2 regions of the Rhizobium fabae genome follow, and region 2 is predicted to be linked to the other one. Evidence: riboswitches for the same ligand, from Rfam matches in the RefSeq annotation. Region 2 holds a riboswitch; the other holds the start of a gene.
The links. A riboswitch is a leader RNA that binds a small molecule or an ion and turns the genes downstream of it on or off. The one in region 2 is predicted to bind S-adenosylmethionine.
Positions count from the first base shown of each region.

Region 1: another riboswitch for S-adenosylmethionine. It lies ahead of metA (homoserine O-acetyltransferase MetA); the one in region 2 lies ahead of EFB14_RS12095 (O-succinylhomoserine sulfhydrylase).

Region 1 covers NZ_ML133652.1:61,203-65,609, reverse strand. The annotation lists gene EFB14_RS17590 (GntR family transcriptional regulator) at 1-325, opposite strand, end outside; gene EFB14_RS17585 (aldose epimerase family protein) at 475-1,497, opposite strand; gene metA (homoserine O-acetyltransferase MetA) at 1,615-2,538, opposite strand; SAM riboswitch at 2,587-2,664, opposite strand; gene EFB14_RS17575 (ABC transporter ATP-binding protein/permease) at 2,780-4,407, shown strand, end outside.
Region 2 covers NZ_ML133649.1:174,778-179,184, reverse strand. The annotation lists gene EFB14_RS12105 (Hsp33 family molecular chaperone) at 1-265, shown strand, start outside; gene apaG (Co2+/Mg2+ efflux protein ApaG) at 366-758, opposite strand; gene EFB14_RS12095 (O-succinylhomoserine sulfhydrylase) at 1,037-2,221, opposite strand; SAM riboswitch at 2,265-2,343, opposite strand; gene EFB14_RS12090 (2'-deoxycytidine 5'-triphosphate deaminase) at 2,417-3,511, shown strand; tRNA gene EFB14_RS12085 (tRNA-Gly) at 3,571-3,644, shown strand; gene EFB14_RS12080 (hypothetical protein) at 3,667-3,945, opposite strand; gene EFB14_RS12070 (VOC family protein) at 4,372-4,407, shown strand, end outside.

The DNA of each region.
Region 1 (4,407 bases), on a different contig from region 2:
GCATGTCGGCGGAGAAGGAGGAAAGCCGCCAGAGCGACTGCTCCATGCGTTCCACCTTGCTCGATACGAAAGTACCGCTTCCGTGTCGTGATTCCAGTGCGCCCGATGCCATCAGTTCGCGATAGGCGGTGCGCACGGTGACGCGGCCGAGCTCCAAAGCCTCCGCAAGGTCGCGCTCACCCGGCAGCGCCGCGCCGGGCTTCAGCAGGCCTTCCTGAATGAGGCTGGTCAGCGCCTGCGCCAACCGCTTGTAGAGCGGTCCGGCCAGCGCCTCGCCACGCAGGCCGCGCCTGTTCAGTTCCGCTATCAGACTGGTTCTATCCATAGATATACAATAGAACCTATTTAGAACCAATCAGCAAGCCGGAATCGAATGCAGACAAGAAAAAACCTCCCCGGCGGGCCGGGGAGGATTCATAGCGACCAAATTTGACAGCCGTGCGTCCTGGAGCATGTCGCGCAAGAATGTGCGGCTCAGCTCTTGGTGAAGATATAGTCCGTCTCCTGGCGCAGCACCTCGCCGGGACGTAGGACCGCATTCGGAAAGCCTTCGTGATTGATGGCATCCGGCCAGACCTGCGTCTCCAGGCAGAAGCCGGCGAACGGACCGTATTTGCGCCCACCGAGACCGGGAGCCCCTGTATTGAGCTTGAAACCGGCATAGAACTGCACGCCCGGCTCCGTGCTGCGCACCTCCAGCGATACGCCGGAATAGAGGCTGCGGGCGAGCGCGACGCTCCGTTTGGCGGTGCGTTCCGGGGACAGGCAGAAATTATGGTCGTACAGTACCTGCTCGCTGCCGGCGAAACGCTTCATCGGCGCCATCTCGCGGAAATCGAATTCCGTGCCGCCGACAGGGCGGATCTCGCCGGTCGGCACCTGCCTCTCGTCGGTCGGCAGATAATGATCCGCTGCAATCATGATGTCGTGGCCGAGCGCGTCTTCGCGGCCGTCGAGATTGAAATAGGCGTGCTGGCAGACATTGGCGAGCGTCGGCTGGTCGCTGGTCGATTCGTAGGTGATCGACAATTCGCCGTTGCCGTGCACCCAGAACGTCGCCTGAATGGTGCAATTGCCGGGATAGCCGGCTCGGCCGTCGGGATCGACGATCTTCATCACCAGCCGGTCGACATCATGCTCGACGATCGTCCAGTTGCGCTTGGCGATATTGTCGCTGCCGCCATGCAGGTGCGTGACGCCGTTCTCGTTCGGCTCGAGCTGATAATGCTTGCCGTCGAGCGTGAACCTGCCGCCGCCGACACGGTTGGCGCAGCGGCCAGGCGTCGCGCCGAAATAGGCCGAATAAAGGGGATAGCTGTCTAAATCCTCGAAGCCGAGTTGCAGCGGCGCGTCATATCCCTCGAGGCGCAGATCCTGGATAACAGCGCCCCAGCTGATGATCTTGGCCGTCAGCCCACCGCCCTTGATCTCGACGCGATAGACGGTCTCGCCCGCCTTCGTCTGCCCGAAAACTTCCCGCTTCAACTTGTCCGACATGATCGACCGTCCATTCTTGGCGCATCCGGTTCAAGACGCGCGGCGCTATAGGGTTCGACCGGAACCTGCCCGCATTTGCTCCAAACCGCAACCGGTCGGATCAGAAAGAAATGCCGCTCAGAGGTCCGCGCCGATCTCTTCGACGTCATAAGGTGTCGTCTGGTAGATTTCGTTGATCCAGTTGCCGAACAGCAGATGCGCATGGCTGCGCCAGCGGTTCTGCGGCGCAAGCGCCGGATCGTTATGCGGGAAGTAATTGTGCGGCATCTTGATCGGCACGCCGGCATTGACGTCGCGGAAATACTCGTCGGAAAGCGAGGTCGAGTCATATTCCACATGGTTGAACATGTAGAGCCGCCGACCTTTCTTCTCATGCACGAGGCAGACGCCCATCTCGCTGGATTCCATCAGGATCTCCAGGCTTTCGGATTTCTCGATATCGGCGCGGCGCACCTCGGTCCAGCGCGACACCGGCACCTCGAAATTGTCGGAAAAGCCGTTGAGATAGATCGATGAAGGCTTGAGGTTCCGGTGGCGATAAACGCCGAAAGCCTTCTCCTTCAGCTCGTATTTCGGAACGCCGTGGAAGTGGTAGATCGCCGCCATCGCGCCCCAGCAGACGTTCATCGTCGAATGGACGTTGGTTTCCGTCCATTCGAGAATTTCCCGCATCTCCGCCCAATAGGTAACGTCCTCATAAGGCAGGAGCTCAATCGGTGCCCCGGTTATGATGAAGCCGTCGAATTTGCGCTGCTTCACCTCTTCCCAGGTCTGGTAGAAGGCGAGCAGATGGTCTTCGGACGTATTCTTCGCCTTGTGGCCGCCGATGCGGATGAGCGACAGCTCGACCTGCAGCGGCGAGGCGCCGACGAGACGCGCCATCTGCACTTCGGTCTTGATCTTGTTCGGCATCAGGTTGAGCAGCCCGATCTGCAACGGGCGAATATCCTGACGGATCGCCATCGTCTCGGTCATCACCCGCACGCCTTCCTGAACCAGGGTCTCGAAGGCGGGCAGCGTATCGGGGATCTTGATAGGCATTGCGGTCACTCGATCAAAAACAAAAAACCGGCGGCGAAAAAAATCGCTACCGGTCCGCACGCGGCCCTTTAGCGACTTCTTTAACGTGGCTGCAAGCCGGCCGGCCAAATCACCACGGAGTGCATTAATTAGCCCCTGTCGGACTGCGAATCAACTGCGGAATGCATGCAGGGGCAACCCATGCAAGCATCATCACACTTTAATGACTGATAGAATCTGTTGATAGACGGGTAACGCCACCATGTTAATAATAACAGTATGGGCGTATTGGAAAAGCATGATGGCAGATAAGATCGAGGGGAGGCCCGGAATCCGGAGGCAGGATAGGGTAGGGTATGATTTCAGCCTGACATATCGCCTCGGGGTGATGTTCTCGGCATTCTGGAATTCGGCAGTGCGTGGCAAGGTGCTGTTCCTGGCAACCGTGCTGATCCTCGTTATCCTGGTGACGGCCTATGGCCAGGTCATCCTCAACGAGTGGAACGCCCCCTTCTACGATTCACTCGAGCGTCGCGATCTCGGCGAATTCTTCCACCAGCTCGAAATCTTCGCGATGATCGCCGGCACGCTGCTGCTGCTCAACGTGTTGCAGGCCTGGCTGAACCAGATGACCGCGCTCTACATGCGCGAAGGCCTGTCGCGCGATCTCGTCGACCAGTGGCTGAAGCGCAAGCGGGCGCTGCGGCTCGCCTCCAGCGGCCTGATCGGCGTCAATCCGGACCAACGCCTGCACGAGGATTCCCGCAACCTCGCCGAAAGCACGACGGGGCTCGTTCTCGGCCTGCTGCAGTCGACCATCCTTCTGGTGAGCTTCATCGGCGTGCTCTGGGAACTGTCGAGCGGCTTCATCTTCCACATCAGCGGCCACAGCTTCTCCATTCCTGGCTATATGGTCTGGGCGGCGATTTTTTACGCCGCTTCCGCCTCGGTGCTGAGCCAGGTTGTCGGCCGCAAGCTGGTCAAGCTCAATGCCGATCGATTCTCCAAGGAAGCCGAGCTTCGCTTCACGCTGATGCATGCCAACGAGAACATGCCGGCGATCACGGTTGCCCGCGGCGAGGAGAACGAGCGCAGGCGCATCAACACCGACATCAGCTCGGTGCTGAGGGTCGTCAAGCGCCTCGCCATGGCCAATACCAACCTTACCTGGGTCTCGGCCGGCTACGGCTGGCTGGTGATCGTCATCCCGATCATCGTCGCCGCCCCCGCCTATTTCTCCGGCGGCCTCACCCTCGGCCAGCTGATGATGTCCGTTGGCGCCTTCAACCAGGTCAATACGGCGTTGCGCTGGTATGTCGCCAATTTCGGCCCGATCGCCGAATGGCGCGCCACGCTGATGCGCGTCACCGATTTCCGCCAGGCGCTGCTCGACATGGACGAGGATTTCGACCTCAAGGACAGCATCACCTACGAAAATACCGCGCCCGACACGCTGACGCTGAAGGATTTGGTGATCAACGCCAAGATCGGCGAAGAAATCGAGGAATGCGGCGGTTTCCGCCTGCACGAAACCAATGTGGTGATCAAGGCCGGCGAAAAGGTCATGATCAACGGCGACCACAGCGTCAACCGCAAGCTTCTCTTCCAGGCGATGGCCGGTCTCTGGCCGTGCGGCAGCGGCACGATTGGCCTGCCTCCGGTCGACGACATGCTGTTCGTTCCACAAATCGCCTATGTTCCCGGCGGCACGCTGCGCGATGCGCTGGCCTTTCCCGAAAGTCCCGATGCCTACGAGAAGGCCGCCGTCGAGGCAGCCCTTGAAAAGGCCGGCTTGCATTCGCTGATCTCAAGGCTCGATACCCGCGCCCGCTGGGACAAGCTGCTCGACAGCGACCAACAAAAGGCAATCGGCTTCGCCCGCCTGCTTCT
Region 2 (4,407 bases):
TGAACTCACCGATCCGCTTGTTGGCACGGAGCGGCTGCTGTTCCGTCTGTTCCATGAGCGCGGTGTCCGCGTCTACGAACCGCGCGCGGTCTTCGACCGCTGCAGCTGCTCGCGTGAAAAGATCGGCAACGTGCTGAAGGGTTTCAGCGCCGAGGAAATCGAAGCCAGCCAGGAAAATGGCGAGATCGCTGTTACCTGCGAATTCTGCTCGACCACCTATCGCTTCGATCCGGCCGAGCTTCAGCCGGTCGAGCAAAAAGCCTAGAGCATGTCGCGCAAAAGTGTGCGGCGGTTTTGCGATAACGACATGCGTAAAAACAAAGACCTAAAGCGCGAGGAGCGAATCTGAAAGATCGCGACGCGCTTTAGTTGAGGACGCGCAGCAGCCCCGGTGAATCCAGCGAGAAGGCGGGTATGTCGACATCGAACAGCTCGCCTTCGTCCGTTTCCATCTGGTAATGGCCGAACATCAGCCCGGAGGGCGTATCGAGCGGGCACCCGGAGGAATATTCGTAGGTGTCGCCCGGGCTAAGCCGTGGCTGTTCGCCGACGACACCGGGACCGGTCACCTCGTCCACCTGTCCGTTCTGGTCGGTGATATTCCAGTAGCGGTTGACCAGGCGAACGGCTATGCCGGAATTGTTGCTGATGACAATCCGGTAACCCCAGACATAGCGGTCGTCTTCCGGATCGGATTGCTCCTCCAGATAGAACGGTTCGACTACAACTTCGATATCTCTTGTGAGGGCGCGATACATGCCTTGCACCTTAGTCAAGATATGTTACCCGTATCTTATAAGAGGCCCTGTCCGTCAAGGAACGGAACGTTGATCATTGATGAAACAGTCATGATCGAAGGGTTTTCGATCGTTAAGCCTAATTGTCAGTGTTAATTCTGCTTCGGAACGCCGGCACGGGTAAACTTGTTCCGCCGCCGGTCCGGCCGAACCCGGGTGAGGTTCGGCCGTCCTTGTCTTAGATATAGAGCATGATGTCGTCCGAAAACCGCTCACGCTTTTCGGCATCATGCTCCGGATCAGGCCGAGACCTTGGAGAGCGCCTTCGCGAAATCCTCGATCAGGTCGTCCGTATCCTCGATGCCGGCCGAAAAGCGCACCGTGCCGGGCGAGATGCCGAGTTCGGCACGCGCCTCTTCCGTCAGGTTCTTGTGCGTCGTCGTTGCCGGATGCGTGATCAGGCTCTTGCTGTCGCCGAGATTGTTGGAGATCTTGACGACATCGAGCGCGTTCTGCAGCGCGAAGGCAGCCTCTTTGCCGCCTTTCAGCTCGAAGCAGACCAGCGTCGAGCCGCCCGTCATCTGCTTGGCGATGATATCGGCCTGCGGATGGTCCTTGCGGCCGGGATAGATCACTTTGGCGACCTTGCCCTGCTCGGCCAGGAAATCAGCGATCTTCGCCGCATTCTGCGTCTGCTGCTTGACGCGCAGCGGCAGCGTCTCGATGCCCTTCAGAAGCGTCCAGGCATTGAACGGCGACATGGCCGGCCCGGTATGGCGGAAATAGTCGTGCAGGTTCTCGTCGATCCATTCCTTGTCGGAAAGCACCACGCCGCCAAGGCACCGGCCTTGGCCGTCAATATGCTTGGTCGCGGAATAGACGACGATATGGGCGCCGAGTTCCAAGGGTTTCTGGAAGAGCGGCGTTGCAAAGACGTTGTCAACGACGACCTTGGCGCCGACCTGGTTGGCGAGCTTAGCGACGCTGGCGATGTCGATCACCTCGAGTGTCGGGTTGGTCGGGCTTTCCAGGAAGAACACCTTGGTCTTCGGCGTGATCGCCTTTTCCCAGTTCTCGAGGTAACGACCGTCGACCAGCGTGAAGTCGATGCCGTATTTCGGCGCCAACGTTTCCACAACCCAGCGGCAGGAGCCGAACAGAGCGCGCGCAGCGACGATATGATCGCCGGCCTTCAGCTGGCAGAGGATGGCGGCGGTGACGGCGGCCATGCCGGAGGCCGTGGCGCGGGCGTCTTCGGCGCCTTCCAGCATGCACATGCGCTTTTCGAACATGTCGTTGGTCGGGCTGCCATAGCGGGCATAGATAAAGCCGTCCGTCTCGCCCTTGAAACGGGCTTCGGCCGCCTCCGACGTATCGTAGACGAAACCCTGCGTGAGATAGATTGCCTCGGACGTTTCGCCATATTGCGAACGCAGCGTGCCGCCATGGACGAGTTGGGTTGCCGGGCGCCAGGTCTTGCTCATGCCATCACCTTCACATAACAAAAAAAACCGGTCGCAAAAGCAGACCGGTTTCAACCCGGTCTTTTTAGCCACTTGTTTAACGTGGCTGCAAGCCGACCGGCCAAATCACCACGGGATAATTCTGCAATACTGCTGTTAGCTGCTTGCGTCAATTCCCCGAGTTTGGTTTTGTCGGCGGCAAATGATGGATGAGGCATGATGGCTCGTGAAACGGGAATTCTGGCGGATCGCGCGATATCAGCGCTGTTCGAAACGGAGCGTCTGATCTCCGAACGGGAGCTGGACCGCGACCAGATCCAGCCGGCAAGCCTCGACCTGCGCCTTGGCGCCAAGGCTTTTCGCGTGCGTGCCAGCTTCATGCCCGGCCCCTCGCATCTGGTGTCCGACAAGCTCGACCGGCTGAGCCTGCATGTGATCGACCTGTCGGAAGGCGCGGTGCTCGAAACCGGCTGCGTCTACATCGTGCCGCTGATGGAGAGCCTTGCTCTTCCCGCCGACATGTCGGCCTCGGCCAACCCGAAGAGCTCGACCGGCAGGCTGGATATCTTCACCCGCGTCATCACCGATTACGCCCAGGAGTTCGACAAGATCCCGGCCGGTTATTCCGGCCCGCTCTATCTCGAGATCAGCCCGCGCACCTTCCCGATCGTCGTGCGCCGCGGCTCGCGCCTATCGCAGATCCGCTTCCGCGTCGGCCAGGCCCTGCTCGGCGAGCCGGAACTCCTGAAGCTGCATGAAAGCGAGACGCTGGTCGCCAGCAAGCTGCCAAACGTGTCCGGCGGGGGCATCGCACTGTCGATCGACCTCGCCGGAGACAAGGACGGCCTGATCGGCTATCGCGGCAAGCACCACACCGCTGTCGTCGACGTCGACAAGAAGGCCCAACACGATATCTTCGATTTCTGGGAGCCGCTCTACAGCCGCGGCCGCAACGAACTGATCCTCGATCCCGACGAGTTCTATATCCTCGTCTCGCGCGAGGCGGTGCACGTGCCGCCGGATTATGCGGCCGAGATGACCCCCTTCGACCCGCTGGTCGGCGAATTCCGCGTCCATTATGCCGGCTTTTTCGATCCGGGCTTCGGCCATGCGCCGGCCGGCGGGCGCGGCAGCCGCGCCGTGCTCGAAGTGCGCAGCCACGAAGTGCCGTTCATCCTCGAAGACGGCCAGATCGTCGGCCGCCTCGTCTACGAACACATGCAGGAAAAGCCCGCCAGCCTCTACGGCTCCGGCCTCGGCTCCAACTACCAAGCCCAGGGCCTTAAACTCTCGAAGCACTTCCGCATCTGAACCTTCCCGGCGGGCGCGACTTGACAGCCGCCCCCATCTGTTGGAAATCTCGCTTCGTCGCGGGTGTAGCTCAATGGCAGAGCAGCAGCTTCCCAAGCTGAATACGAGGGTTCGATTCCCTTCACCCGCTCCAATTCCCACGATGACTGATGCGCCTAATCCCCGAAGAACCGGATCGGCTTGTATTGGCGATGTGCGATGATCAGGCTTCGGTCCGGCTGGATGATGTAGGTTTCCTCCACCTGCCGGCCGTATTGGTCGATGAAATTATGCGGAAAGGCAGAGCCAACAGGTGATTTGGTGAGCTTGGTGCGCGGCTGGCCGTTATAGGTGATGCTCCCGGGGATGGGTTCGAGGCCCGGTCCGCCGTAGCTGACGGTGTTGCATCCCGAAAGAGCGAGAGTGCCGACGAGGCAGATGATTGCAGCTTTCATATCCATCCCTCCCAATACCGTGAACGCCATCACTTTACGCCTTGCCGGAGAGAGTTCACGACACAAATGCCCATGCCGCTCTTCAATCCTTCGGGAAGCGTCGCCGGGAGCGCCGTGATCGCTCTGCCGGACGGCCGGACATCCACCTATTGATGCTAGGGTGAAAATCACGTTCCACCAGTCGTGTGGCAAACCCATCCATTGTCGAAGCCGGCGCCGTCTGCTAGATCGGCATCGTCGAAAAAGGCAGGATCGGTTGAGGTAAGCCCGATCCCTTCCGTTGGAGCGTTAACAGCGCTCTCAAGAAGCTCTGCTCCGTGCCATGGCACGAGAACCCGCGACGTGATCCGCATGAAGATGCGGGATCCCGGCGGCGTGCGGAGACGGCAAAAGGCAGTCCCGGGATTTTTTCGAACGGAGACTGTTATGCGCCTGAACCATCTCGATTTCCATGTGCCCGAT